Regions from separate parts of the Glutamicibacter sp. BS14 genome, predicted to be linked through region 1. Evidence: predicted binding sites of a transcription regulator. Region 1 holds the regulator's gene; the other holds the start of a gene.

What was found. The regulator HspR, encoded in region 1, represses chaperone genes until heat shock. The targets are predictions, from matches to a motif close to AAGTTGAGTCNNNNNGACTCAACTT.
Region 2: AC1Z36_RS00915 (ATP-dependent Clp protease ATP-binding subunit) is a predicted target of HspR. The motif match lies at 8,622-8,646, and genes of this name have one in related genera.

Annotation. Positions count from the first base shown of each region.
Region 1 is NZ_CM167801.1:1,545,225-1,560,351, forward strand. It holds gene AC1Z36_RS07280 (DEAD/DEAH box helicase) at 1-700, shown strand, start outside; gene AC1Z36_RS07285 (small multi-drug export protein) at 892-1,365, shown strand; gene AC1Z36_RS07290 (PLD nuclease N-terminal domain-containing protein) at 1,448-1,666, opposite strand; gene dnaK (molecular chaperone DnaK) at 1,916-3,769, shown strand; gene AC1Z36_RS07300 (nucleotide exchange factor GrpE) at 3,783-4,364, shown strand; gene AC1Z36_RS07305 (DnaJ C-terminal domain-containing protein) at 4,450-5,424, shown strand; gene AC1Z36_RS07310 (heat shock protein transcriptional repressor HspR) at 5,538-5,966, shown strand; gene AC1Z36_RS07315 (GNAT family N-acetyltransferase) at 5,963-6,589, opposite strand; gene trmB (tRNA (guanosine(46)-N7)-methyltransferase TrmB) at 6,640-7,497, opposite strand; gene AC1Z36_RS07325 (YccF domain-containing protein) at 7,624-8,034, shown strand; gene AC1Z36_RS07330 (TerC family protein) at 8,108-9,292, opposite strand; gene AC1Z36_RS07335 (GNAT family N-acetyltransferase) at 9,601-10,068, opposite strand; gene AC1Z36_RS07340 (DinB family protein) at 10,099-10,593, opposite strand; gene clpB (ATP-dependent chaperone ClpB) at 10,764-13,352, shown strand; gene AC1Z36_RS07350 (septum formation family protein) at 13,426-14,067, opposite strand; gene AC1Z36_RS07355 (DUF3073 domain-containing protein) at 14,290-14,508, shown strand; gene AC1Z36_RS07360 (Sir2 family NAD-dependent protein deacetylase) at 14,700-15,127, shown strand, end outside.
Region 2 is NZ_CM167801.1:182,274-197,400, forward strand. It holds gene AC1Z36_RS00875 (Y-family DNA polymerase) at 1-159, opposite strand, end outside; gene AC1Z36_RS00880 (LexA family protein) at 149-565, opposite strand; gene AC1Z36_RS00885 (MFS transporter) at 649-1,893, opposite strand; gene AC1Z36_RS00890 (NAD-dependent epimerase/dehydratase family protein) at 1,970-2,824, shown strand; gene AC1Z36_RS00895 (NAD(P)/FAD-dependent oxidoreductase) at 2,928-4,205, opposite strand; gene AC1Z36_RS00900 (hypothetical protein) at 4,529-5,734, shown strand; gene AC1Z36_RS00905 (sensor histidine kinase) at 6,362-7,546, opposite strand; gene AC1Z36_RS00910 (response regulator) at 7,860-8,534, shown strand; gene AC1Z36_RS00915 (ATP-dependent Clp protease ATP-binding subunit) at 8,664-11,222, shown strand; gene AC1Z36_RS00920 (VOC family protein) at 11,373-11,729, shown strand; gene AC1Z36_RS00925 (hypothetical protein) at 11,734-12,321, shown strand; gene AC1Z36_RS00930 (GNAT family N-acetyltransferase) at 12,331-12,747, shown strand; gene AC1Z36_RS00935 (hypothetical protein) at 13,000-13,719, shown strand; gene AC1Z36_RS00940 (alpha/beta hydrolase family protein) at 13,773-14,435, shown strand; gene AC1Z36_RS00945 (helix-turn-helix transcriptional regulator) at 14,446-15,127, opposite strand, start outside.

The DNA of each region.
Region 1 (15,127 bases):
TGCCCGTGACCGCAACCTTGCTGCTTTTGCTTCAGGCGAGGCGAAGGTTCTTGTCGCCACCGACGTAGCCGCTCGTGGCGTGCACGTTGATGGTGTGGAGCTGGTTGTCCACGTTGATCCACCAGCAGAGCACAAGGCCTACACCCACCGCTCCGGCCGTACCGCACGTGCGGGTTCGGATGGAACTGTAGTGACCATCTGCACCCCTGATCAGCAGGGCGACGTTTCGACTTTGCTGAAGCAGGCCGGACTGAAGGTGCCTTTCGAAAAGGTCAACCTGAATTCTCCGGTTGTGGCCAAGGTCGTCGGCGAAGTTGCCGAGCCGGTTGCCTACGTTGCTCCGGTTCAGCAGAAGCGCAATCCTGCCAAGAGCAAGCCTGCCGGTGAAGGTGCCGGCCGCGGTGGCCGCGGCCAGCGCCCGGCGCGTGGCGCCAAGCCAGCTGCCGAAGCCCAGGGCCGTGGCGGCGAACGCCGCCGTACGGAACGTGACGGCGCTAGCCAGGGCGAGCGTCCAGCGCGCAGCGCCCGCGGTGCGAACTCCGACCGTCCAGCCCGCGGCGCACGAGGTGCCAACGCTGAACGCCCGTCGAGCCCTTCGCGCTCACCGCGAACCGGCGGCCGCAATGCCGCTGGCGGTGCAACCGGTGGCCGTTCGCGTGGCCCGCGTCGCGCATCGAGCCCAGCTGGTCGTGGCAACTAGGCGCTGGCACTAATCCTTGCGGAGTACTCCCTCGCATCCATCCCAATGGATGCGGGGGAGTTTTGCGTTATACCCGGGAAATTGCGCGTCAAAAGTTTAGCTCCGCTGATTGATCCCTCCTCGACTAGGCGATACATAGGATTGAAGCAACGAGTCGCCGATTAACCTTCACCGCTTCAGGAGCACCAGCCATGATTGAATCCCTGCAGAACTTCGCCGCGTCCTTCCCAGAGCCACTGCAATTCTTGGCTGTTGCTTTGCTAGCTGCCATTCCGCTGATCGAGTCCTACTTTGGTTCGGCCATTGGCGTGGTCATCGGTGTTCCGGTGGTTGCTGCCATCGCCACCGCCGTGATCGGCAACGTGATTTCCATGCTGTTGTTCGTCAACAGCGCCCACGCCGTGCGCAACAAGGTTCGCAAGGGCAAGGACTCGGAGAAGAAGGAACGCAAGTTCGAGAAGCTGCGCCGAGCTTTCGATAAATACGGCATTGCCGGGGTGAGCCTTCTGGGGCAGACCATCCTGCCTTCGCAGGTGACCTCGGCTGCCTTGGTCTCCTTCGGCGCCAATAAGCAGAAGGTGATCATCTGGCAGATCATCTCGATTATCTTGTGGGGCACCGCGTTTGGCGTTCTGGCTGCCCGGGGAATTAGCCTGATGGGCTAACCGGAACTCGCTGAAAGCGAACAAGCCGTCCTCGAACCAACGAGGACGGCTTGCTTTCCAGTGGCTATGGAATGCCAAGGGATTACTTGCGGCGTCCAAAAGCAAAATAGGCGATGGGGCCAAGGAAATTGATCATGCTGGCCGCTGCCCATGCCGGCTTTGGACCCTTGACTTGTTCGGCAGGGCGCTTGTGCAAATCCCGCAGTGCCGCAACCATCAAGGTCAGCTCGGCAATTGCCGCAGAGGCGACCGCGATCTTTCCGCCCGGTGGCAGATCCTGGAACTTGCGCTTCGTTTCCATGAGGTGGCTCCTAGCTGCCGCTTTTCCCGCCCGCTGGAAGCGTTGAAAGCGGATGAACGAAAAATTTTTTCAGGACGGGAATTATTCTCTCACCACCGCAGTTGAAATGAGCAGAACGCAAAGTTGAGTCACCTTCGCTCAAGTTGATTTGACAGCCGAAAGTGGCTGAGTAAACTTGAGTGCAGAACGCTCAATGAGGATAAATGTCCTCAGCGTTAGTACTTTCAACCAAGGCAAAGGAGAGTCATTATGTCGCGTGCCGTAGGTATCGACCTAGGAACCACCAACTCCGTCGTTTCCGTGCTCGAAGGTGGTGAGCCAACCGTTATCGCAAACGCGGAAGGCAACCGCACTACCCCGTCGATCGTTGCTTTCTCGAAGAGCGGCGAAGTCCTGGTTGGCGATATCGCCAAGCGCCAGGCCGTCAACAACATCGACCGCACCATCGCATCGGTCAAGCGTCACATGGGTACCGACTGGACCATTGACGTTGACGAGAAGAAGTACACCGCTCAGGAAATCTCGGCTCGTACCCTGATGAAGCTGAAGAACGACGCTGAGTCGTACCTGGGCGAGAAGGTCACCGACGCGGTGATCACCGTTCCTGCATACTTCAACGACGCAGAGCGCCAGGCCACCAAGGAAGCTGGCGAGATCGCCGGCCTGAACGTCCTGCGCATCGTCAACGAGCCAACCGCAGCTGCGCTGGCTTACGGCCTGGAAAAGGGCCAGGAAGACGAGCTCATCCTGGTCTTCGACCTCGGTGGCGGCACCTTCGACGTTTCCCTGCTGGAAGTCGGCAAGGACGACGACGGCTTCTCGACCATCCAGGTCCGCTCTACCGCAGGCGATAACCGCCTGGGCGGCGACGACTGGGATCAGCGCATCGTGGATTGGCTGCTGGCCCAGGCCAAGGCCAAGGGCGCGGACCTGTCCAAGGACAAGATCGCGCTGCAGCGCCTGAAGGAATCTGCTGAGCAGGCCAAGAAGGAACTGTCCTCGGCTACCAGCACCAACATCTCGCTGCAGTACCTCTCGGTGACCCCGGAAGGCCCAGTGCACCTGGACGAGCACCTCTCGCGTGCCAAGTTCCAGGACCTGACCAAGGACCTGCTGGAGCGCACCCGCAAGCCATTCAACGACGTCATCGCCGAGGCAGGCGTCAAGGTTTCGGACATCGCCCACGTGATCCTGGTTGGCGGTTCCACCCGCATGCCAGCCGTTGCCGAACTGGTCAAGGACCTGGCCGGCAAGGAAGCGAACAAGGGCGTGAACCCAGATGAGGTTGTCGCCGTGGGCGCAGCGCTGCAGGCAGGCGTGCTGAAGGGCGAGCGCAAGGACGTTCTGCTCATCGACGTCACCCCACTGTCCTTGGGTATCGAGACCAAGGGCGGCGTGATGACCAAGCTGATCGAGCGCAACACCGCGATCCCGACCAAGCGTTCGGAGACCTTCACCACCGCCGAGGACAACCAGCCTTCGGTATCCATCCAGGTCTTCCAGGGCGAGCGCGAGTTCACCCGCGACAACAAGGCGCTGGGCACCTTCGAGCTGACCGGTATCGCACCGGCTCCTCGCGGCATCCCGCAGGTTGAGGTCACCTTCGACATCGACGCCAACGGCATCGTGCACGTATCCGCCAAGGACAAGGGCACCGGCACCGAGCAGTCGATGACCATCACCGGTGGTTCCTCGCTGTCCAAGGAAGACATCGAGCGCATGGTCCAGGAAGCTGAAGCACACGCCGAAGAAGACAAGGCACGCCGCGAGGCCGCTGAGACCCGTAACGCCGCTGAGCAGGCTGCCTACTCCGTAGACAAGCTGATCAAGGACAACGAAGACAAGCTGCCTGAAGAGGTCAAGACCGAGGTCCAGGCTGACGTCGACGCCCTGAAGGCTGCCCTGGAGAAGCAGGACAACGACGACGAGGTCAAGGCCGCGTTCGAGAAGCTGCAGGCATCGCAGACCAAGCTGGGCGAGGCAATCTACGCCAACGCGCAGGCCGAGGGCGCCCAGGCTCCTGAGGGCGAGCAGGCACCGAACGCTGATGAAGACATCGTCGACGCCGAGGTCATCGACGAAGACGAAGCCGACAAGAAGTAAGGAGTTTAGGAATATGTCCGAGGCAAAGGACCAGAACGAGAACTCCGGCCAGGAGCCGGAGAACCAGCCAGAGGCCGCCAACGAGCAGCCAACCGCTGACGCCCTGGGTCAGGCCGAGGCGATCCTGAACGAAGCTGCTGCTGGCGCTGAAGCCGATTCGGCGCAGCCGGAAGAGGCCGGTGCGGTGGAAACCGAACTGCGCAACGACCTGCTGCGCCTGCAGGCCGAATACGTCAACTACCGCAAGCGCGTGGAACGCGACCGGGCCGTAGCGCGTGAAAACGCCGTGCAGTCCGTGCTCAACACCCTGCTTCCGGTGCTTGACGACATCGATGCGGCGCGAGCCCACGGCGACCTCGCCGACGGCCCGTTCGCATCGATCGCCAACAAGCTGGATGGAATTCTGGCTCAGCATGGCCTGGAGCGCATCAACGAGGCCGGCGTGGAATTCGACCCGAACATCCACGAAGCCCTGCTTCGCCAGGCTGTTGACGAGATTCCAGCCGACCACGTGGGACAGGTGCTGCGCACCGGTTACCGCAAGGGAACCATCATCCTGCGTGCAGCTCAGGTGCTGGTAGCAACCGGCGAATAGCCACGAATAGCACAATCGATACTGCCCACTGCCGAGTCTTCGACAGTGGGCAGTGTCGAATTGGCACTGAAAGGATGGGGCCCTGATGGCAAGTCAGGACTGGATCGAAAAAGACTTTTACGCCATTCTGGGCGTCTCCAAGGACGCCAGCGAGGCGGACATCAAGAAGGCGTACCGCAAGCTTGCGCGCAAGTACCACCCGGATACCAACCAGGGTGATGCGGCCGCTGAAAAGAAATTCAAGGACATCTCCGAAGCCAACTCGGTGCTTTCGGACAAGGAAGAGCGCGAGCAGTACGACGCGATCCGCGCCATGGGCGGCGGAGCGCGATTCTCTGCTGGTGGCGGACCGGGCGGCCCCGGCGGGCAAGCCGGCTTCGAGGACATCTTCTCCAACCTCTTCGGAGGCGGCGGAGCGGGCCCACGTGGCCGCGGCGGGCAGCCGGACTTCTCCGACCTCTTCGGTGGTGGCGGCGGTTTCGGTGGCGGCGGCTTCGGCCAGAGCGCACCACCGCGCAAGGGTGCTGACCGCACGGCGAGCACCACGATTTCCTTCTCCGGATCAATTAAGGGCACCACCATTGGCCTGCGCGAGCAGAATGGCGAGGTCATTGACGTGCGCATACCGGCGGGCATCAAGGATGGCCAGTCGGTGCGCGTGCGCGGCAAGGGCCAGCCTGGTGCTGCCGGCAACGGCGACCTGCTGGTCAAGGTCAAGGTCAGCGAGCACCCGTTCTTCAAGCGCGAAGAGAACAACATCCGCATCCACGTGCCGGTGACCTTCGCTGAAGCGGTGCTTGGAGCAAAGATCCACGTACCGACCCTGGACGGGGATTCCGTTGCGGTGAAGGTTCCCGCTGGATCCAACTCCGGGCGCACCTTGCGTCTGAAGGGCCGCGGCGTGAAGACCTCCAAGGCCACCGGCGATCTGCTGATCGTCCTGGATGTCGCGATTCCGCAGAACCTCTCGGATGCTGCAAAGAAGGCCGTGGAGGACTTCGCATCAGCCACCGAGGGCGAGGATCCACGAGTGGATTTGGCTGCCAAAGCCAAGCTCTGAACCCAATAGGCTGTCTTCCCTGCCCCGTCATCGAATTGGCTGGGCAGGGAAGATAGACTCGAAGGCAATAGGGACCGAATCCAAGGTCCTTGCAGAAAGGTGGTAGAAGCAACGTGAACGGGGAGTACCTGCGACCTGTCTTCGTCATTTCCGTCGCCGCGCAACTTGCAGACATGCATCCGCAGACGCTGCGCCAGTATGACCGCATTGGTTTGGTTTCGCCCAGCCGCCAGAGCGGAAAGCAACGCCGCTACTCGCAGCGCGACGTATCACTGTTGCGCCAGGTGCAGGCCCTGAGCAAGGAAGGCGTCTCGCTCGAGGGCATCAAGCGCATCCTGGACCTGCAAGATCAAGTCGCCTATCTGCAAACCGAAGTCAATGGGCTTCGCCAAGAACTTTCCGCCGTACGCCAGGGCCAATCTCGCATCTTCGCTGCGGGCACCGCTGGAGGCGACATCGTTTCGTTGGCTAGGGGCATGCGCCCTGAACGCCGTGAACCGACCGTGACGCTGTTTACCGCGCGCCGCGCTATCGGACGCTAGATCCGTCCGTGCCGGGCCAAGCGCGCTTCCAATTGGGTGCGCGCGGCAGGCCATTCGTGCGGGAGTATTGAGAACACCACCGTATCGCGCAGGGTGCCGCTCTTTGGATCATATTTGTGATTGCGCAGCACGCCATCCTGCTTAGCGCCGAGCCGTGCAATCGCGGCGCGTGAAGCGGCATTGTGCCAGTGCGTGCAGAAAGCCACTGAATAGCAATCCAGTTCCTCGAAAGCCCGGCGCAGCAGCATGAACTTGGCAGCTGGATTGATCCCGGTGCCTTGGGCTGGCATGGCCAGGAACGTTGAGCCGATTTCCACGCGGTGATTTGCCGCGTCGATATTCAAGTAAGTCGTGGCCCCCACCGCTTTGCCGGTGGACAGGTCGATGATCGCAAAGGGAGCCATCTCGCCAGTTTCCTGCAATGCCAAGCGGCGCTGGATATCCAAGCGCATGGATTCGGCCGATGGAGTGGTAGCAAACCACGCTTCATCCAACTGGCCGTTGGCTGCGAGCTGGATCAGATCCGGGGCGTGGTCCATTGACAATTGTTCTAGCCGCACCCCGGCATAGTCCATTCTCGGAGCTTGGGCGTAGTGCAGACTTTGCGCAGAAGAAGAGGCCATGGAATCCATCCTAGGGATTCCATGGCCTCTTCAATGCTTTATTTCGGCGACTAGCCGATGCGGGTGTACGCCAGATCGAAGACCAGACGACCAGCCTTGAGCGCCTTGCCTTCGAAGCTGGTCAGGATCCGGCGCTCGAAACGCGGGGCCCAGCCACCCTGGGCATCTGTGAATTCTGGCTCGGGGTCGAAGCCTTCCATGCCCTCGCGGCGCACCTTGGTCAGGTTGCTCTCAGTGCCGGACAGATTGCCATGATGCTGGTTCTCGAAGTCCGGATGGGCTTCGAGGACTTCGCGCATTTGCTCGGCGTAGTTGGACCAGTCGGTGGCCAAGCGCAGGGTGCCTCCCGGCTTGAGCACGCGGGAGACCTTGTCCAGGAACGAGGCCTTGATCAGGCGACGCTTATGGTGGCGCGGCTTGTGCCATGGATCTGAGAAGAAGATCCAGATCTCATCGGCGCTGTTCTCGTCCAGCATGACATCCAGAACCTCTGGGGCATTGGCCTGCACTGCGCGGACGTTGGTGATGCCGAAAGACTCGACCTTCAGCATCAGCTGGGCCAGGCCCGGACGGTAGACCTCAACGGCGAGGTAGTTGCGCTCGGGATCATCCTTGGCGGCGTTGGCGATGCATTCGCCCAGGCCGGTGCCGATCTCCACGATCAGCGGTGCGGTGCGTCCGAAAGCCTCGGCAGGATCGAGCTGGAAGTCATCGGCAACCGAAGTGTCGGCGATCTTGCGGGGCGGCTCAATGACGTACTGATCGGCATTGCGCTCCCAGGCGCTGGCACGGCGGCCCTGCAGGCGGTTGCCGCGGCGCACGAAGGATACCGGCTCGGCACGGAAAAGGTCTGGGTTCCTAGGGGCAGTGCCGTGGGCTGGGCGCTGCTGCTCGCTCGATTCGCTCATGATGATTAATCCTATCCGAGCAAGCTGCTTCGATGCTTGCCGAACGGTAGGGGATTGGACACCCCTAGAAGAAAATCGGGGGGATCCCCGATGGAGTAAAACAGGCAAAAGACAGAGAATATAACCATGACTGATTTAGTGCGCGGTATTCTCAACATTATTTGGCTGCTTTTCGGCGGCCTGTGGCTGGCCTTGGGCTACGTGTTGGCAGGCATCATCTGCTGCGTGCTGATCGTGACCATTCCATTCGGCATCGCCTCGTTCCGCATTGCCGGCTATGCGCTGTGGCCGTTTGGCCGCACCGTGGTCGACAACGGCCCGGTAGGCGCGTTCTCCACCCTGGGCAACATCATCTGGATCATTTTTGCTGGTATCTGGATTGCCGTTGGGCACGTGGTAACCGCGATCCCGATGTTCATTTCGATTATCGGCATCCCGCTGGGGATCGCAAACTTGAAGATGATCCCGGTTTCCCTGATGCCTCTGGGCAAGGTCATTGTGCCTTCGGACTATTTCATCGGCGGTGTTCGCCGCTAGGCTGCGCCAAGACAGCGAATGGCTGCCAACCCTTGATGGGGTTGGCAGCCATTCGCTTTATGTACGAACCTGATCAGCTCTTGAGGTACTCATCGTGCTGGCGGTGCGCTTCGGCGACCTCGACACGGATCTTGTCCACGTCCTTGGCCTTGTCGCGGTACTTCTTTTCCATGGTTTTCACATACGCTTCTTCCTCCACCAAGGCGCGGTAGATGCGTTCGCGTTCGACCGCGTCCGAGGTGTAGCTCAGGTCGTTGTAGCTGTTGGCATGGCGGCGCAGGTTGCCGATGGCAGTCTGGGCCTTGCCTGCCTTGCTGAACAGCGAAGCGAGAATTGTCAGCACCAGGACGCCGATAATGACGCTCAGCGACAGGCCGGTGCTGATTTCAATGACCATCACGTGCTCACCATCATTGATGAATGGCAAGTTGTTCTCGTGTAGTGCATGCAGGATCAGCTTCACGCCGATGAATGCCAGGATTGCTGCCAACCCGTAGGACAGGTAGATCAAGCGGTCCAGCAATCCGTCGAGCAGGAAGTAGAGCTGGCGCAGTCCCATGAGCGAGAAGGCGGTAGCCGTGAACACGATGTAGACGTTCTGGGTGAGTCCGAAGATCGCAGGGATGGAATCCAGAGCGAAGAGAATATCGGTACCGCCGATGGCCACCATGACCAGGAGCATCGGAGTCAGGACCTTCTTGCCATCGATCTTGGTGAACAGCTTGTCGCCGTCATAGTTGTCGGTAGTGTGGAATAGCTTCTTGGCGATCCGGATGATGAAGTTGTTGGCCTCATCGGATTCGTCATCCTTCTTCAGCAGGTTGCCTGCGGTCAACAGCAGGATCAGGCCGAACAGGTAAAAGACCCAAGCGAACTGGTTGATCAGCGCCGCGCCGACAAAGATGAAGGCGGTACGTGCGATCAGCGAGAAGACGATGCCGAAGAGCAGGACTTTCTGCTGGTCTTCGCGGGGTACGCGGAAGCTGGCGATGATAATCAGGAAGACGAACAGGTTGTCGACCGACAGGGCCTTCTCGGTAATGTAGCCGGCAAAGTACTCGGCACCCATGTCGATTCCGCCGAAGACCAGCACCAGCACACCGAAAACGAGGGCCAAGCCAACATAGATGCTGGACCAGATCGCTGCTTCACGCAGCGATGGAACGTGGGCCTTGCGGATGTGGAAGAAATAGTCGAAGGCCAGAAGGGCGAGAATCACGACAATCGTGATGCCCCAAATCATAGGGGAAACTCCCATAGGGATTCCTGCTTTCGTAAGTAGCGCGCGAACGCATCTGAGTAAGTCTCTTCACCGACCCCGGGGCTGGCCGCAAAACCCGGCAGGACCATGAAGTCCTGCGTATTGACGGATTCAACGATTATGAATACTCCCTTACGTTCTACCAGCTTATCCTGATGCGATGCTTCTGGAAAAATCTTGGTCCGTGGATGTCATGATGATCTGTAATGTACTTTGTCTTTGTGCAGTTGGGTAGGCGTCAATAGCAATTCGAAGAATGCACTTTGCTTGGAGCAACGTGGGCTAGGGGCAGGAACTAGGCGCTGCTAGAGCGACTTGTGCATCTTGATGCTGGTGGTTTCATATCCAAGCGATTCATAGAGGCCGCGAGCGCTCTGGTTGAATCCGAACACATTCAGCCCCAGGGTACGTGCGCCGTGGGCACGGGCGTATTCTTCGGCCAAATTCATGGCCTGGCGTCCGAACCCCTTGCCGCGGTGCCCGGGGTCGACAACTATGTCCCAAACCCACCATGAAGCCGGATCGCCTGAGGTGTCGTGGCCGATCCAGACATAGCCCACATCGCCGAAAATGCCATGCTCCAGGGTGAATACCGCATTGGTGCAACTTGGCAATCCGGTGGGAAAGGCCCGGGTCATGGCCCGGTCTGCATCTTCCTGCGCCTTGTGCTGGGAACTGCCAGCGGCAACAAGGTCCGATACGTACTCGGCGGTACTTCGTGCCATCCACGAATGGAATTCTTCAGCGGGAAGCGGGTGGAGTTCTAATGGCATGCCCGGAGTCTACCGGTTGAGGGCGGCACGCTATTTCCGCGCGGCCAGGATTTGTTCACGCAGGATATCTGCGTGTCCGCAATGCTGTGCCAGTTCACGCAGCATATGCAGCTGGATCCAGCGCAGCGGCAGCGGTCCACGCCGGTTGCCTGAGAAGACGTCATCTCCTGTTTTGCCTTCGACTGCTTGATGCGACAGTTCGATGGCTTGGGCATATTCGTGCCGAATCGAATCGATGGTGTCGGAAGCCTCCAAGTCGAATGATTTGCTGGGCGAAGAGGCAATGCCCAGCTCTGCACGGCTCCGGCCGGTGGCTGCTTCACCGAACCAGACCCGTTCCACGAAGATCGCATGTTTCACCAGCCCGAGCAGCGTGGTCTTGGATTCAACCAACTTCAATCTGGCTTCGGCTTCACTCAGTCCGCCGGTGCAGGAAAGCAGCATCTGCCGGTGCTGATCGATGAAAACTTGGACCATATCATCGTGGGTCAGTGAAAAAATGTCTTTGGAATCCGGGTTGGCCATGCCTTATCTTAAGTCGGCAAATCGTCAGTGACAAGGTATTTTGCCTCTGGGGCAAGTGAAATGGAAAATCTTTCGAAAATCTTGCTCTAGCTGGAATACGAAGAGTGCGAGTAGAGTTGAGTTAAGTACACTCAAGTTTATGGGTTCACCCAATTAGAGAAAGGATGCGCGTGGACACCAAACTCACCACTAAGAGCCAAGAAGCCCTCTCGGCTTCCGGGATGAACGCTTCAACCGCAGGCAATCCGCAGATTGAACCTGCGCACCTGCTGAAGGCCTTGCTGGACCAGCGCGACTCCGTCGCAGTCGCCCTCCTGAAGACCGCCGGATTGGATGTCGACGCGCTTTCGATCAAGGCAAGCGCTGTCATCAACGCATTGCCTTCCAGCTCCGGCAGTTCAGTGGCCCAAGCCCAGTACTCCCGACAGCTGCTGCAGGTTGTGAGCAACGCCCAAGCGGCTGCCGCAGAAATGGGGGACACCTATGTCTCCACCGAGCACCTGCTTATCGCCTTGGCATCAGACCAGACCAAGGCCGGCGACGCGTTGCGCGAATTCGGGGCCACCCGCGAACTGCTGGTGGGCACCTTGCCCACCATCCGCGGCGACCGCAAGGTCGATAATCCGGATCCGGAGGCCACCTTCCAGTCCCTGGAGAAGTTCGGCACCGACATGACCGCCCTGGCGCGCTCGGGCAAGCTGGATCCAGTCATCGGCCGCGACCGCGAGATCCGCCGCGTGGTCCAGGTGCTCTCCCGCCGAACCAAGAACAACCCCGTGCTGATCGGCGAGCCAGGCGTTGGCAAAACCGCTGTAGTTGAGGGGCTTGCCCAGCGCATGATCGCGGGCGACGTGCCGGAATCCCTGCGTGGCAAGACCCTGATCTCGCTGGATCTGGGCGCCATGGTCGCCGGCGCCAAGTACCGTGGCGAATTCGAAGAGCGGCTGAAGTCGGTATTGGAAGAGATCAAGGCTTCGGACGGCCAGATTGTCACCTTCATTGACGAGATCCACACCGTGGTCGGCGCCGGAGCCTCCGAAGGCGCCATGGACGCGGGGAACATGCTCAAGCCAATGCTCGCCCGCGGCGAGTTGCGCTTGATTGGTGCTACTACCTTGGACGAGTACCGCGAGAACATCGAGAAGGATCCCGCCCTGGAACGCCGCTTCGCACAGGTGTATGTCGGTGAGCCCAGCGTGGATGACACCATTGCCATCCTGCGTGGGTTGAAGGAGCGCTACGAGGCGCACCACAAGGTTTCCATTGCGGACTCCGCCTTGGTGGCAGCATCCACGCTGTCCAACAGGTACATCTCCGGCCGCCAGCTGCCAGACAAGGCCATCGACCTGGTCGATGAGGCCGCTAGCCGCCTGCGCATGGAGATCGACTCGGCTCCGGAGGAAATCGATGAGCTGCGCCGCGAGGTGGACCGGCTGACCATGGAGGAGCTGGCGCTGTCCGATGAAACGGATCCAGCTTCGGTGGAACGCCTGGATGCGCTGCGCAAGGACATGGCCGACAAGAAGGAACAGCTGGACGCGCTGAACTCCCAGTGGGAAGCCGAGAAGGCTGGCTTGAACCGCGTCGGCGACCTGAAGGTCAGGCTCGACGAATTACGCAGCCAGGCCGACAAGGCCCAGCGCGAGGGCGACCTGGAGCAGGCCTCTCGCCTGCTCTACGGGGAGATCCCAACGCTGCAGCAGGAACTGGATGCGGCGGCAGCTGCCGAAGCCGATAAGGCCGATACGCACACCATGGTTGCCGAGGAAGTCACCGCGGATGACATTGCAGAAGTCATCTCGGCGTGGACCGGTATTCCGGCCGGGCGCATGCTGCAGGGCGAAAGCCAGAAGTTGCTGGATATGGAAGAAATCATCGGGCAGCGCCTGATGGGGCAGAAGCAGGCTATTGCCGCTGTCTCTGACGCCGTTCGCCGTACCCGCGCCGGCATTGCCGACCCGAACCGGCCTACCGGATCCTTCCTGTTCCTGGGTCCTACCGGTGTCGGCAAGACCGAGTTGGCCAAGTCCCTGGCTGACTTCCTCTTCGATGATCCACGGGCGATGGTGCGGATCGACATGTCCGAATACTCGGAGAAGCATGCGGTTTCGCGCCTGGTCGGTGCCCCTCCGGGCTACGTAGGGTATGAAGAGGGCGGGCAGCTGACCGAAGCTGTGCGCCGCCGCCCGTACTCGGTGATTCTGCTGGACGAGGTGGAAAAGGCGCATCCGGAAGTATTCGATATCCTGCTGCAGGTGCTCGATGACGGGCGGCTGACCGATGGCCAAGGCCGCACCGTGGACTTCAGGAATACCATTCTGATCCTCACCTCGAATCTGGGTTCCCAGTTCCTGGTGGACCAGAGCATGGAAGACGAGGCCAAGAAGTCAGCGGTGATGAGCGTGGTCAATGCATCGTTCAAGCCGGAGTTCTTGAACCGTCTCGATGAGGTCATCCTCTTCGACCCATTGAGCATCGAAGAGCTGGGCAGCATCGTCAAGCTGCAGATCGACCTGCTCGCACAGCGCTTGGCCGACCGCCGCTTGAACCTGGAGGTGGATCAGGCCGCCAGCGATTGGCTGGCCCTGACCGGTTACGATCCTGCCTACGGCGCTCGTCCGCTGCGCCGCCTGGTGCAGCGCGAGATCGGAGACCGGCTGGCCAAGGAGATCCTGGCTGGAACGGTGCAGGACGGGGATACTGTAGGGGTCACCCTGGACGAAGTTGGCGACAAGCTCAAAGTTGCCAAGAAGGCCTAGGAGCCTGGCAATGGCGAGGGCGTGAACGGATGGAATCCCGTTCATGCCCTCGCCATTTTTCCTGAACGCAGACTTAGCTGTCGGTGGTCTCCTGTGCCTTGGACGGCTCCTCTTCGGAGTTCTCCGATTCTCCATCCGTAGAGCCCTCTGGCAGCAATGAGTTGCGGACGTCGCCCTCGGACAGGCTCAGGAAGCACGAAACGGTGCGGTCGCCCTGGCCCCAGGTGCTCTCCGAGGGACGCGAGAAGTGATAGGTCCAGGTGGAGTCCAGCCCTGCACGAGGATCCAGTGACACCGATTTGCACAGGTCTTCGGATTGGGTGAGCAGCACGTTGGCTCCCGGGTACTCCTCGCCAGTGACCTGGAAGATGCCGATCAGTTGGGCATTGTGGGAGGAATCACAGGTTACGACCGTCTGCGGATCCAGTGGTGAATTGAATCCGCGCAGGCAGTCGCCTTGCTCCAACTGGGTTGGAGGCATCTCGGTGGCAACAATGCCGTCGAGGCCTGGATTCTCGTTGCGCTCCACGTTGTTCGCAGTTGGCGAAGCAGGGGGATCCACTAGTCTCAACACCACGAAAACCACTGCCGCGGCCAGTGCGAGAACGGCGACAATCATCAAGGCCCATTGGGCACTTTGACGCTTGGGCTTCTCCGGTTCTGGCTGCAATGGCGGCAAAGCCGCCTGCGGCTCGGGCAGATTGTTTTCCACCACCTGTTGAGCTCCTTCGTGGTTGGGTCGGGCGATCGCTCGCCGGCTCAATACATAGTCGTTGGACTAATCGACAGTCTAGCGGTTTCGGAGGGTGTTGCATTCAGCGCTCGCCGGTGAATCGTGTTAACCTTTAATTACGAAAGAACTGATCACATATTCGGGGGCCTTCATCTTTTCAAGGTGGACCACCTCCCGACTCTACTGAAAAGAGGGGGTCACGCCATGGGGCGCGGCCGTCAAAAGGCTAAAGCACAGCGTCAGGCGCGAGATATCAAGTACTACTCGCCGTCCACTGACCTTTCGGCACTTGAACGCGAGTTGGGCGTTCAGTCCGATCATCATGCTCAGAACACTGAGCGTAATGATTCATCGTATGACGAAGAATATTCGGAATACGACGAGCTGACTAAGAAGTACTCGGGAGATGACGAAGACGAGTAGCCTCGTCTTCTGACGCCGGGAGTCCTTGGCTCAGAGTGCCACACCTTAAGCATTGAGTGGTACAGCTCTTCAGTACATTTTGCGACAAGCCGCAGCGACTAAGCTAAATTAGCTTTTAGTCGTTGCGGCCTTTGTCGTGCCCAGTAATTGTTAGGTGGAACGTGAGCACTCCAGAAGAGCTATCCATCCAGATGGCGCATCATTCGGCCATCCGGTCGATGCAGCGCATTGTCGAGCAGCAGGCACCTGAATCCCCGGAAGCTGAAGCGCGTGCCGGGGTGCGCCAAATGCTTTCCGCTGGCGGGGTCCTGGTGGTCACCGGAGCCGGTGTTTCTACCGATTCCGGAATCCCCGACTACCGGGGACCCAACGGTTCATTGCAGCGCCACCGGCCGATGACCTATCAAGAATTCCGATTCCGTCCTGAAGCCCGGCAGCGCTATTGGGCCCGTGGCTACGTCGGCTGGCGCCATATGGACAAAGCCGAGCCTAACCACATTCACCAGCGCTTGGTGCAGTGGGAAGAGCACGGGAAACTCAGTGGAATCATTACGCAGAACGTTGACGGGCTGCACCAGCAGGCCGGATCCAAACGGGTCATTCCGGTCCATGGCGACTT
Region 2 (15,127 bases), 1.4 Mb from region 1:
AATGCCCAGATCCTTGGCTTCCTGGGAACGGGCCACCACGCAGCCGTCATTGTTCGACAGCACCACCACGGGACGATTGCGCAGCGAATAGTCGAAGGCCCGCTCGCAGGAGACGTAGAAATTGTTGACGTCCACCAGGGATACGTGGTCAGCGGACATGATGCAGGCACCTGGTAATGACGCCGAAGACGCTGACCTCATCGCCTTCGGCCAGTACCACGGGCAGGGGAGATTCATCGCTGAGCAGCCCAACCTCGTGGCCGTCAATCTGCCAGCGGCGCACCAGCATCTGCCCGTTGAGGTTGACGATGACCACAGAGCCGTGGCGCACGGCCAGTGAACGGTCCACGATCACTTCATCGCCGTCGAAGATGCCAGCTGACCGCATGGCGTGGCCCGAGACGCGCATGATGAAGGTGGAGACACGGTCACGGACCAGCAACCGGTTCAGGTCCAGTCCACCGTCAAAATAATCGCGTGCTGGCGAGGGGAAACCCATCGCGGATACCGCTTGGACCGGCCCTTGGGTTGCTCCCGGAGGCATCAGCTCCTGTTCTTCAGCCACACCCCACCACTTTCTAGTACAAATATTCGAATACTTGAATTGTAGCGCGTTATCCAGCAACCTTCATGTTTCCGGCGAGCGCGCTACCCCCGGGATTCCGTAGCAGAGGTCCTCCCATGGACCTTGGCCTGCGCTTTCCAGCTGTACAGCGCGGCGGATACAACGATAACCAGCAGCGTCGCGGCACCGGAGATCACGATAATTGCCCTGGCCGGGCCAACCAGCAATCCCGGGGTGCCGATGAGATAGCCCAATGCGACCATGATGTTGATGAGCATCCGCAGCTGCGCCCAAGCAGCGCCATGGCGGGTTTCCGGCACGTATTCGTAAATGGCTGTTCGCACTCCGGCATTGTGCAGTCCATTGCCCAGCCCGCCGGCAAGGAACACCAAGGCCAGGCCAGCCGCGTTGGACCAGAGCCCTTCTGTGAGGATCGCGGCGCCCACCAGCCCTCCACCGAGCAGAATCGGCAAGGCGCTTCGGGTACCGAAGCGGCGATTGCCTCCCAGCAGGGAACCGAACACTGCGCCCACGGACCAGGCACCGAGCAATACCGCGTATCCAGTGTCGTTATCGGTGATCCCGCGCAGGTAGAACACCCCCGAAACGCCTTCTGCTGCGGTAAACAGCACGATCGCTGCCACCGGGAGCAGCAAGATCCGCAATTGTGGATTGCGCGTCAAGGCAGCTCCACCGGGCGATACCGGTCCACCCGGATCCGGCTCGTTCCCTGCGTCTGCTCCTTTCCCGTTGGCGGCTTGCGAGCGGGACAGGAAGATGGCCGCCAGGGCCAGTGCCAGGAATCCTGCCGCCGCGTACCAAAGCACCGCGCCGATCCCCGCTTTCGCGAAGACGAGTGAAGCTATCGCCGGCGCGATGATTCCCGCCAGGGACGTCGCTACGACAAGGAAGCTGCTGGCACGAGCAATGCTGAAGCCTCCGCGGATGCGCGGAATGATCTTGAAAATGACCGCTCCGTTAACCACCGCGCAAATACTGGCCACAGGCATCAAGGCGAGGCTCGCAAAGATATTGGAGGCAATGGCCATCACCGCGAAAATCGCCACATGCACGCACAGGTTCAGGATCCACACCCTGAAAAGGGCTGCCCCGTCCACCCAACGCCCTATAGCCGGGGCGGCAAGGATCGGCGGAACCAAGCCGGCGAGGAACAACGCGGTTACGCCCCAGGACCCCAACTGATCCGCGGATTCCAGGGTCAAGGCAAAGACCGCCATGCCCTCGCCGAGCATGGAGAGCAATGCAACCACGCAGAACAGGACACAACGCACCGAAGACTGCACCTGGCCCCCTTCCTCCGCGCGCATGCCACGCTGGCCTAAAGGTTCTAGTCTATGGGTAGGGGGATTCGCCTCCGAGGACATATCGCGCCAAAGGAGTCTCGTGAAAGTATTACTGGTCAGCTGCGGAGATGTCGCCACCGAGGCAGGACTGCGGTTCCAGCAGGAGGGCCATCGCGTCACCGGCTGGCGGCGCAACAGCCAGAAGCTGCCCGCAGGATTTACCGGCCACAGCGTAGACCTGCTCGATGCCGCCCAGTGGCCAAGCATCGATCCGCAGACCGAAATCGTCGTGCTCACTCCCGTGCCAGCCACCCGCGATGCCGATGGCTACACGCGCGGCTATCTGCAGGTCGCCAAAGAACTGGCTTCACGGCTGGCAGCCCAATGCCCCAATCTTCGCCGGCTTATCTACATCTCCTCCACCGCAGTGATGGGCGGCGCCAACGGAGAACTCGTCGACGAATCAGCACCGCTTGCCCCAGCTAGCCCCACCGCGCAGGTCCTTGCGCACACCGAGGCAGCGCTCGCCGGCAGCGGCCTGCCGGTAACAATCCTGCGGGCGTCGGGAATCTACGGCCCGGGCCGCACCCGGCTCATCGATCACGTCACTGCCGGAGCCGCACAGATTCCCGCGGGCTCGCATTGGACCAACCGCATCCACCGCGATGACCTGGCCGCGGCCATCGTTCACGTTGCGGCGCTGGGAGAGCAAGCCGCTGGCCTCTACCTGGCCAGTGACAGCACCCCAGCCCAGCTAGGCGAGGTCTACCAGTTTTTGGCCAAGGAACTTGGTTTGCCTGCGCCGGAAGAGGCAGGACAAGCCCCGGCACGACGTGCTGCCGACCGCCGGCTCGATAATTCCAAGCTGCTAGCCAGCGGGCTTGAACTGCAGTATCCAGGATTTGCCGAAGGCTACCGCGCGATCCTTGCCGGGACATCAACCCGCCATGCCTAAAGCGCGTAAAAGACAGCCTTAAAGGAAAACCGGCTTGCAGCGCATCGCCATGATGCACCGCAAGCCGGTTGTTTTATTTCGTTCCGGGTGTGGACCGAAACGCTTAGAACCCCTTGCGCAAGGGGTTGAAGTGCCGGGCGATGCCTGGAACCTGCTGGCCAGCAATCTGGGCAGCCAGGATCTTGCCAGTCAGCGGTCCCAGCGCAACGCCCCACATGCCGTGGCCGCCGCCAACCGACACGCGCGAGGATCCGGTCTGGCCAATGAGTGGCATGCCGTCCGCGGTGCATGGGCGTCCACCCACCCATTCTTCTTTGCGGTTCTCCCAGTTAATCCCCTGGTAGACCGGGGTCGCAGCGGCAACGATGGCCTCAATGCGCTTCGGCTCCAGCTTGTGGTTGGCGTCGCGGAATTCCATGGTGCCGGCGATGCGGAAACGATCGCCCAGCGGGGTGCAGGCAACGCGCTGGGTCGGGAAGTAGATCGGGTGCGTTGGCATGTGTTCCGGCTCCACGGTGAACGAGTAGCCGCGGCCTGCCTGAACCACAACGTTCACACCGAACTTGCTGGCCATGTCGGTCATCCAAGCACCGGTAGCCAGCACCACGTGATCCGCGGTGATTGAACGGCCTTCGGAACCGATGACGGTGACCGAGCCGCGATTGTCGCGCACATCGGTGACGTTGAAGGCTCCGATGATGTCGCCGCCGCGGGCGATGACGGATTCGGCCAGTGAATCCATGAACTTCGGCGGGTTGATGTAGCGCTGGTTCTTGATGGCTACGCCCGCAGCGACCTTATTGGACAGGGTCGGCTCGATGCCGCGCAACTCGTCGCCGGTGAGCAATTCGTAATCAACTTCGCCGCCGGTCTTCTCGATCATCTCGAATTCATGCAGCAGCGCATCGCGGTCGCTGAGCGAGGTGAATCCGGTCAAGAATGGATTTGCCGGCTTGGTCGGCTCCTGCACGCCCGGCCCTGCCGAAGTCGCCTGCGCGATTTCGTCGAAGGCATCCAAACCGGTTGCGCCGATTTCCGAGTAGACCCGCATGGCTTCTTCCCACTTCTTCGGGGTCGAGTGCCAGGCAAAACCGATCAGGAAGCGGAGCAACTTGGCATCGGCCTTCAGCGGAATGTACAGCGGGGATGCCGGGTCGAGCATCATCTTGAGGCCGTTCTTGAAAATTGCAGGCTCCGCGATGGGCAGGGTCAGGGCCGGGGTCAACCAGCCGGCGTTACCCCAAGAGGAACCGGACGCGACGCCGCCGCGATCCACGACGGTGACCTTAATGCCCGCTTCCTGCAGGTACCAAGCGGTCGACAGGCCAACAAAGCCAGCGCCTACAACAACGACATGATCTGGCACGCCTACTCCAGCCATGATCCACTCTCCTAGCATTTCGACGGCCTCTCCACACGAGCCCGCATGTCTTCACTGTCGCGCGATCCCCAGGGAAAATCAACGCGTCCTGACGATTCGACGGTGAGCGCCACCACACCGGCAGGAGGTTCGTGTTTCTTGCGGTAAATGATTGCCTATTCCGAACTTTCAACAAGTACTTCCTCCCGTACGGGCACTTTCCCCAGAGGCTGCATCACTATCGCCCATCGGGAACTTCGCCCCCAACGCGTCCTGCGTAGACTGGAGAGAAGCGAATTACCAATCCCGCCGATCAGCCATTTCTAAGGAACTGCACCACACTCATGGCCTCACGTAAACCAGCCAAGAAGAAGCCTGCCCAGGGTCATCCAGCCCGCCGTTCCGGCGCCAGCAGCGTGCCTTTTGAATCCGAAGTGCGCCAAGCTCTTCAGCCGTTCAAGTCCTCGCTCTTCCGCCACTTCCACGAAGAGGGCCAGGCAGCTAGCGAGACCCGCGCAGCGCTCGAAGGGCTCACTACCCTGCTGACCGTGCATGCCCAGTTGCGCCAGAGCGTTGACGTCAAAACCCTGGATCCGACGATTCTGGGTGAACAGCTGGGCCACTTGACGTCGCTGGGCAAGGAAGTTTCGGAAGCCAGCGCTGCGATCCTCAAGCATTACCTGACTTTCCTGGGCACGACCGCAAATTTCGGCGGAAGCGTGGATGACTTCAAGCAGACTTTCGAATTCCTCTCCCGCATGGCTGGCGGTTCACCCATCGTGGCACCCTATCTCGAAGATGATGAGGCCAACGGCAGCCTCGAAGCGATGCCCTTCGTTTTTGCGGCTCGCGAGTTGATCAGCTGGGTTGGCGAAGGCAAGCCGACCACCCCGGCTGGCGTACTCACCGGCGATACGCTGCAGGATGCGGCCAGCGCGCTGGGCCTGTTCGTCAAGGTCGATGAATCCGCCGTCGTTCCAGAGGATGCCCAATGGGAGCCGGAAGACGGCACTGCCGTTTCTTCGCTGGCCGACGTTCCACGCCTATCGGCATACTGGGACGCCCTGATCGGCACGGCCATGCTGCGCTACCAGGAACCGAACGCAACCCCAACCGAGTCGCTCAGCGATGCGCTGCTGGCATCCAGCGGACAAGGCGCCCGCTTGGTCAAGGAGCTGATTGCAGAGGTTCTCTACTCGCACATCCTGATCAACACCTTGGAGCAGACGGGCAAGGCGCAGATCGCCGAGATGGTAGCCGGCGTGTTGAGCAATGCCGCATCATCGACACCGCCACGTGCCGAGTTCGCGTTGCAAGTTCCGACCGAAGATGACCTTCCCGCCGAGCAGCATCACCTGATTGCCAGCCTTGAGGAGGTTGTCCCCCAGGTCGAGTCCCTGCTGCGCGTCTTCGAACGCGAAGGCCTTGTCGAGATTAATGACGAGATCACGATTCCTGTGGTCTTGCGTTCTTCACTGGAACGAGCGCTGGCCAAGGTTTCTGATCACGTTTTGAAAGACACCCAAGAGGCAGAGGCCTCCGAGGCTTAACCACCAGCAACGGCAAAGGGTGCGAGAACTAATTCGAGTTCTCGCACCCTTTGCCGTTGCTTCATCGATTAGGAGCTGCGCGTGGCCAGCTCGGCGTCGTGCCATAGCAGGCGATCGAACCATGGGCCCCGCTTGGTTCGCCGGCCTTCACGGCCAAAGAATCTGCGGTTGCTTCTGCGTTGATCGCAGCATCTGCCGTCTTGCTATCAAAGCCGCCCTTAGGCTCCACGGCCAGGCCTTATTGTTGCCAAACAAGCGTATCTGCCTGGGTACTCATGCGCTCTCGCTTCCCAGACAGGAAATGCTCTCCATAGGCGCAACACCCCGCCACGCAGGCCCATTCCGACCTGAGGTGTGAGGCAGAACGCAGAAACACGGGCTGGGTTTAAGTTATAAAAGGTACGTTGCATTACTGACAGACAACGGCGTGCGATGGGGGCACAGCGCCGATGAAAGATCAGTCCGTTTACGCAATGCAACGTACCTTTTAATCACCCTCGGATCCTTAGTGATGCCACTCGCAAAACACCACCAAGTACCTTCCCGGTGATCGGTCTTCACCGATACATGTCTAATTTATCGCGTCCTGCGAAAATCCGAAATCATACTTTAGTAGGAGGGCAGGGGTCAGAACGGGATGCTTGCGCGCAGTGCCCAAACACCGTTTTCGGAACTGGTTGCAAACTTTCCACCAAATGCACGCATCCTGTCACCCATGCCAATCAGGCCTGTCCCGCCTTCGGGCAACCCACTCGCCTTCTTGTCGAAATTCCCCATCTGATTAGTAATTTCCAGGATGCCCTCTGCCCCTTGGACCGTGAGTTCGAAGGTGCACTTCCCGCCCAAGGCACCGTGCTTTATCACATTTGTTGTACCTTCTTGCATGACCCGATAAATCGCAGTCTGTGCAGAACGGGGCAATTCGGAAATTTTCTCGTCAGTGGTGGAGCTCACCTCGAAATTTGCCTCTTTTAGCCTCTGAACGAAAAGTTCTGCACCCTGAAGCGCGTAAACAGTAGTAGCGGCCGGCTTATCAATGCCCTGGGACGAGGGATCTGCCATGGTCCCATCAGCCCTCAGGACATTGAGCATCAGGCGTAAATCGTGCAAAGTCTCAGTACTCAGTTTGGCGATGACATCCAGAGCTTCGAGGGCCTTCTGCCCATCGTTTGCGAATTTCGCGGCCTTCGACTGCATGGCCACGACCGTGATGTCATGCGCGACAATATCGTGCAGATCCCGGGCAATGTTCTTTCGCTCCCGGTCGACAGCAAGACGAGTCTGCTCTTTGACCGTATGCATTTGCCGAAGAGCGAGCTCGTTCTTCTCGCGCAGCAAGTAAATATTCCTCGTTAAGAAGAACGCCATCGCCGTCAACGGGGCAATCCCGACAAGCAGAACCGCGTCTTGCCCGGACTGGATGCCGAACTGCACCATCCACGCTGCGGACAAGGTTAGGAATAAGGCCCTAACACTCATGGCACTGGCCGTAGCTGCCAGCGCCGAAAAAATCATGAATGAAACGACAGTCCAGAAGAACAAGGCGCCGTCCGTGAGGAAGAAATAGGCAACTGCCACAAACAATCCGACGGATACGGCAACCCAGCGAAGACCAAGCGCAAGAATTGCGCACAGTCCTACGCCGAGCAACGCGCCTCGAACCGAAATATCCGACGAACCACTAAATCCGTCTTCCAGCAGAGTCACGAACTCGCTACTGGAAACCGCGATCAGAACCGCAATACCAGTCCAAACAATGACACCCCGACCAGCGAAGAGCTTGGTCAGGGTGTCCTTTAGTCGTCCATTCATATGCCGAATAATTCCCGGCTCAGATGATCAAGTCAAATAAACCGCGTTATGGGCAGGCGACGCCGTAGCGTTTGCAGAACCACTCCGAGAAGGCTGAGCCAAAGCCAGCAGGAGTAGCAACGTTGCCACTGCTGGAGGCTGGAGAGCTCGCAGCAGATGCAGGAGCTGCCACGGCGGTCAATGGTGCCAGAACTAATGCTGCTACGGCCAGCATTTTCAAACCCTTCATAACAAACTCCACATCAGATCAACTTATATACTTTCAGGTGAACAGGCCAACATGAGGCCACCCGCATCGAATCAGAGGAATCAGATGGAACAAATAAAGGTCCTTATTGTCGATGATGAACCTCTAATTCGGCATGCGTTGGGCACAATCCTAGCAACAGACCCCGGAATTGTAACGGTTAATTCTGTTGAAAATGGACAGGCCGCCGTCGAGTATTGCAGCGGCAATCAAGTGGACGTTGTGCTCATGGATTTGCAGATGCCGATAATGGACGGGGTTAGCGCTACTAAAGCAATCAAATCTGCCGAAGACAGCCCCTCAGTGCTTGCCATTACCGCCTTTTCTTCGGACGACTATCTGGTTCCGGTACTGACCGCTGGGGCCAGCGGATACTTGGTAAAAGACTCTGAACCAGATGAAATTATTCATGCGATCCATGCCGTTCACCAAGGAACTGCAGCCATTTCCCCGTCGGTTTCTTCTGATCTAGTTTCTGCGGTTCGCGAAGCTTACCGGGATAATTCCCAAGACATTCAAGAACTGGCCTATGACTTGGGAATTACCAATCGGGAATTCGAGATTCTAAAACTGCTCGCACGCGGGCTAAACAATACCGAGATTTCAAGAACTCTGACTATTTCCGAAACCACGGTTAAAACCCATATGGCGAAGATTTTCGTTAAGCTGAATGTTCGCGATCGGGTCCAGGCCCTGGTTGCGGCCGCGCGTATGGGCCTTATCGAAATCCCGAAAGACTAGCGCCTGCTTTCCAGCTATTAGTGTGAAGTCAACCTCTTTGACACCTTGCCCGGCTGGTTCGGGAATATCTGCGCGCCATATGCGTTGAACATGAGCATAGACCGCTCAAGTTTCTATTAGGAGGCTCACTTGCCAGCATTTTTCGGCGCACCGTCAGATGGCTCGTTTGAGGAATTCCTCTCTCGATTCCTGTCTTCACGTGCCCAGGCAGCACGTCCCATCGACCTCACGCGCCTGCTTTCCGCCCGCACCCACGAAGCGGTAGCCACCGCGGCAGCGATTTCCCAGGAGCATGGCCACGACGAGATTGATTCGCTGCACCTCCTGATGGCCCTGCTGCGCACCGAACCAGTCGGCGAGCACCTGACCGCCATGGGTATCGACATCGAGGCTTTGAGTGCAGATGCCATCGCGCGCATGCCCAAGTCCCAGGAGAAGGGCGAGAAACCATCCCACCTATCGTCGGCAGCTCAGCGCAGCCTCTTTGACGCCTATCAGGTTGCTCGTAACTACGGTTCGACCTACATCGACCCTGATCATCTTTTCCTGGCCTTCGTTTTCAACCCGGAATCTCCGGTCAGCCAGCTCCTGGCGCAGCACGGCATCACCGGCCAGTCCTTGCAGCAAGCCGCCATGGAGCAGGCCCAGCGTGGCCAAAACGATGCCCAGAACCAGTCCGATTCCGAGTCCGACGTGTCCATGCTCGAACGCTACGGAACCGATCTGACCCTGCTGGCCTCCGACGGCCAGATTGATCCGGTGATCGGACGCAAGGAGGAACTGGATCAGGTTATTGAAATCCTGGCCCGTCGCACCAAGAACAACCCTGTGCTGATTGGCGAGGCCGGCGTGGGCAAGACCGCCATTGCCGAAGGCCTGGCCCGCGCCATCATCGATGACCAGGTACCAGCCCAACTGCGCAATGCGGCCTTGATCTCCATTGATCTTCCGGGCATGCTCGCCGGAACCCGCTACCGCGGAGATTTCGAGCAGCGGCTCACCGGCCTGCTCGACGAGGTAGCCGCAGCCGAGGGGCAGGTGCTGATATTCATCGATGAGATGCATCTGCTGGTCGGTGCAGGCTCTGGCGAGTCCGGCAATATGGACGCCGCAAATATCCTCAAGCCGCGTTTGGCGCGTGGCGAGCTGCACATGATCGGCGCCACTACGCTCGATGAGTTCCGCAAGGTGGAGAAGGACAGCGCGCTGGCTCGGCGCTTCGGCAAGGTTACTGTCGCCGAGCCGTCGGAGGAAACTGCACTGGCCATTTTGGACGGCCTGCGCGAATCCTACGAGGATCACCACCAGGTGCAGTACACCCCCGAAGCGCTCAAGGCCGCGGTGACGCTCTCTGCCCGCTACCTGAACGACCGCCAGCTTCCTGACAAGGCCATCGACTTGATCGATATCGCCGGTGCCCGGCGGTCCATCGCTGCCGGAGATGCCGAGGATGTGCAGTCCCTGCGTGCCGAAATGGTAGACGCCGAGCGTGAGAAGTCACGCGCTATCGGCGAGGAACGATTCGAAGAAGCTGGCGCATGGCGTGACCACATCGTGGAGATGACCGCGCGCATCAAGGCTGCTGAGGAGGCCGGCGATGCAGGGGTCACCCGGGTAGTGGATGAGAAGCAGATTTCGGAAGTGATCTCCCGATCCACCGGCATCCCCACCTCGCGGATCTCGGGAGATGACAAGGCACGTTTGGCTTCGCTGGAAGATTCCCTGCATGCTTCGGTCATCGGCCAGCACGATGCCGTTGCCGCTGTGGCACGCGCCGTGCGTCGCAACCGTACCGGAATGTCGCCAGCAGGTCGCCCCATCGGCTCGTTCCTTTTCCTGGGTCCCACCGGCGTCGGAAAGACCGAACTGGCCAAGGCTCTGGCTGCAAACCTCTTCGGTTCGGCCGAATCGCTGGTTCGCGTCGATATGAGCGAATACGGTGAGAAGCACACCGTGGCGCGCCTGATCGGAGCACCTCCGGGGTACATCGGCCATGACGAGCCCGGCCAGCTGACCGAGAAGATCCGCCGCAACCCGTATTCGGTCGTGCTGCTCGATGAAATCGAGAAGGCCCACCCGGACGTGTTCAACGTGCTGCTGCAGGTACTCGATGACGGCCGGTTGACCGACTCAGCCGGGCGCACTGTCGATTTCTCCAACACGCTGATCCTGATGACCAGCAACCTCGGCGGCGAGTACTTGGCCAACAAGGCCGGAAACTTCGGTTTCACCTCCGCCAATGCCACCAGCGAGGCTGGAGAAATCCGGGCCAAGGTCATGGGCAAGGTACGCGAGTTCATGCGCCCAGAGTTCCTGAACCGGCTGGACGAGGTACTGCTGTTCTCCAAGCTCTCGCAGTCCGAGATTGGCCAGATCGTCAAGCTGGTCATCGCCGAGACCGAAGCTCGCCTGGTGGACCAGGAGCTGAAGCTGGAGGTGAGCGACGCTGCCGTACAGTGGCTGGCAAACGAAGGCTACGACCCCGAGTTCGGTGCCCGCCCGCTGCGCCGGCTGGTACAGCGGAAGGTACAGGATGCCATTGCCGACCTGCTGATCAGTGATTCGCTTGCCGCTGGTGACACCGTTTCGGTGGACTACGCCGCTGGCATGCTGAAGGTGCAGAAGAAAGTCGAGATGCCGACTCCACCTGCTCACAACGAGCACGCGCCAAACTACTTCGATAGCTAGGCCGGCTTAGCCCATAAAGGGGCTTGCTTGCTCGGGACTTCCGTCCCGGCCAAGCAAGCCCCTTTTCTTCACTTAGAAAGTGCGCTAGTCAGCGGCAGAAATGCAGTCAACCTCTAGCTAAGCAGGAAGACTCCCGGTACCTTTGACTGCATGGCGAACATTGGAATGATCACCCTTGATGCCCTTGACGAGAAAGCTGCCTCGGCTTGGTGGAGGGCTGTTCTGGGCGGGAAATATCTGGGCCAGTACCCGGGGTTCACCATGATCAGCGTCCCTGGCTTCAGCGCTCGGTTGGGGTTCCAAAAAGTTGATGAGATCACTGCCGGCAAGAACCGGGTTCATCTCGACTTGGAAGCAAGCACCAGCCGCGAGCAGGAAGTCACCCGTTGCATGGCTGCTGGCGCAACACGCGTTGAGGACCACACCGAAGATCCCACTTTTGGCTGGACCATTATGCGCGATCCTTACGGAATCGTCTTTTGCATTTCCGACCCACACGAGGACTGAGGACATGTCGCTGTTCGCCAGGAAATCATCGGAGGCTTCGACTCACCGGGTGCAGATCCATTTTGCCCAGCCGATGACCGAACGCCTGCGCAAAGATCATGAGGCGGGCCTGCTCGATACATTGTTGCCCAAATACAAGTCTTCCGGAACCATCATCAGCGCCAAGACCACATTGGACGCGGCCGAGGAGCCGATCTCCAGCGACATTAACCTTGAAGTGGCCACCCCCGAACCGAAGAAGCTGTTTTCCGAATTGCTCTCTTCGCTCATCGATGGAGGACTGGGGCATGGTTCCTGGCTGATTATTGATGGACAACGCACCGAAGTAGGCGGCAGCGAGTACGTTTTGCTTCGAACCAGGCTTGGGGCCGAATCGGAATCGGATCTGGAGCCAACAGTCAGGGCCCTGCAGCATGCATTGGGTGACGGCGAAATCGGATGGCATGAGGATGTCTACTACCGGCATGATGGCCCGGTGTTCGTTTACAACGGCGACTCCGCCCAAGCCATCATCCACACATTGGAAACAGAACTGGTGAAGCATCCGTTGCTGGGCAACGCAGAGATCCTTTCGGTTTCCCCGCAACAGTAAAAGGACTCGATGGAACTCTCCACCACTAAGGTGCCTTCCGAGGAACAAATACTCTCGCTCTACAACGCGGTGGGCTGGAGCGCCTATACAGACAACCCAGACGTACTATTCGAAGGCCTGAAGAATTCAGCATGCGTAATCTACGCCTACGACGTAGACCACCAGTTAATCGGCCTTGTGCGCGTGGTCTCGGATAATGCCACCATCTGCTACGTCCAGGACATCCTGGTGCGTCCATCTACGCATCGCACCGGCGTAGGCCGTGCTTTGTTCTCTGCCGTACTAGTGAAATATGAGCATGTGCGTCAGCTGGTCCTGATCACCGATGATGAACCCTGGCAACGTGCCTTCTACGAATCCATGGGGCTCACGGAAGCGTCGGATTTCCGTCCCGGTGCGATCCGGACCTTTGCCAAATTCTCGTAACAGCTCTCCCTTCGCTGCCTGGCCTGTATAGACTGACCATTCATCGATAATGAGGAGTTATTCTTGCGCACCCGTTCGGTCATTGCCCTGTCATCGTTGGCTTTGCTTCTAGCAGGGTGCAATGCAGCTCCCGAACAAGCAGCGCCAGCCGATTCGACGGCGGCTTCCGTCGCTGGCTCCACTCCGGCGGCACAGCCCGCGGCCGAAACCGGTGAACCCGGTGAAACCGCCCCCGAGCCTGGACCCGCGGAGTTGGACGCCAACGCCAATTCGGGACAGGCCTGGGCAGATTCCAAAATTGAGATGTGGAAAGAAAACTCTGGCATCAAGTCCACCAAAGGCTTCTTGTATCCCTACAACCTAATGACTTCTTGGGAATCTCCAGCACCTGGTGCCATCAATATCTTCTTGGATAACAGCATGAAGTTTGGAACCCAGATGCGGGAAAGCTACGAAACCAACGAGGATGAGCTGCGCATGATGGGCCGAATCATGTTCGAAAGCGTAGGCGAGGCCTCGCCGGAATTGGAATCTGTCACCTTCGCTACTGAAGACGGCAATAACTCAGGAACTTTCACCCGGGCTCGTACTGGTGCCGATCCCGAGGACCGCAAAGCCTGGGCCTCGGAAAAGTACACGCAGTGGCTGTCCGCCATGAACGATACCTACAAATCCCTATGCGGCGCTGAAATCACTGAGCTGGAAATCTACCGCACATGCCTGCCCGCTGACCCCCACGCCTACGTTGAGAAAGTCGAGTCGCCTGCGCTTGGCGAACTCGTCGTCACCCTCGCAGACGGTCCATGGATCGACGGCGAATACGACGTGCCCGCATCGATCTTCGTCTCGGGAAATATGATGCTCAAGATCAACGAGCGTGCGGCAACCGGCGAAAAAGTTGAAAAGCTGACGGTACTGGCCAGAAATGGCGATGACACCGATACGGCACTCCGCAAGGACTGGGAAATGTAGTTCATTTCCTTTCATGATCAGTTGATGGGCCCTCAGCCCCTAGGGTGGTACCTATGACCCAAGAACTCTCCATTCCATACGAAGACCTGGAACTCAGCGCGCTCTGGGACCGAGCAAAGGCGGCGAAGGCCGTCATCGTGCTCGCACACGGTTCAGGTGCTGGAAAGGATCATGACTTCATGGCCGGCTTTGCGCTAGCCGCTGCGAATCTGGGTGCCAGCGTCCTGCGTTTTAATTTCCCCTACATGGATGCTGGAAAGAAGTTTCCCGACAAAGCGCCAGCTGCGGTCGCAGTGTGGCACCAGGTCCGCCGTTGGGTTGAAGAACACTTGGCTGAAGGCCTGCCAATCTTCACGGCAGGAAAGTCCTTTGGCGGGCGCATCGCTTCCCTGTCAGTTGCCGAGGGCATGCCCTCGGCAGGGTTGATCTTCCTGGGGTACCCGTTGCACGCGCCTAAGAAGGAAGAGAAGCTACGCGATGAGCATCTCTACCCGATTGCGGTGCCGATGCTTTTCCTCGAAGGCACCCGAGATCCCTTTGCCAACCCCGAAAAGATGGAAGAAGTCGCCAGCAAGCTGAACGAGCACAGCGAACTTTCCTGGTTCGAAGGTGGCAACCATTCCTTCAAGGTAGCCCGCTCCGGCCGCACCGTTGCCCAGGATGGCGCGTGGCTGGCGAAAACTGCTCTTGCCTTCATCTCCAAGCACATCGCATAGTCCAACGGTCCTAGTCCACCTGCTTTTCCAGGAATCGGTAGACCTCGGTTTCATCTACTCCGGGAAAGGCTCCGGTTGGCATGGCCGCCAGCAAGTGGGTATTGGCGCGCGTAGCCGGCCACGCATTGCCGAACCACTGGCTGGATAGGTCAGCAGGTGGACGGCGGCAGCAGTTCTCGTCCGGGCAGGTGGATTGGCAGCGCTCCTTGGTATCCCGCCCGCGGAACCACTTCACATGCTCAAAAGGCACGCCAATGGACAAGGAATACAGTCCCGAGGAATGGCGCTCGGTGCGCGCCGTGCACCAGAAGGTCCCATTGACGGTATCGGTGTACTGCTCGAAGGAACGGAACTTATCCATCTGCTCGAAGACCACGCGACTTGTCCAATACCGGCAAATGGTTTGTCCTTCAATGGCACCGGTGTGATCGGCTGGAAAGTTCACTCGGTCATTCTCATAAGCCTTGTGCAAGATGCCCGATTCGTGGACCTTCTGGAAGTGGCAGGTCATCCCCAGATGCTCGGTGGCAAGGTTGGTGAACCGGTGGGCTGCGGACTCATAGGACACGGCGAAAGCATCGCGCAGATCCTCGATGGCCAACTCACGGTTGTTCTTAGCTCGCCGCAAGTAGTCCACCGTGGACTTTTCCGGCATCATCAACGCCGCGGCAAAGTAGTTGGTCGCGACCCTC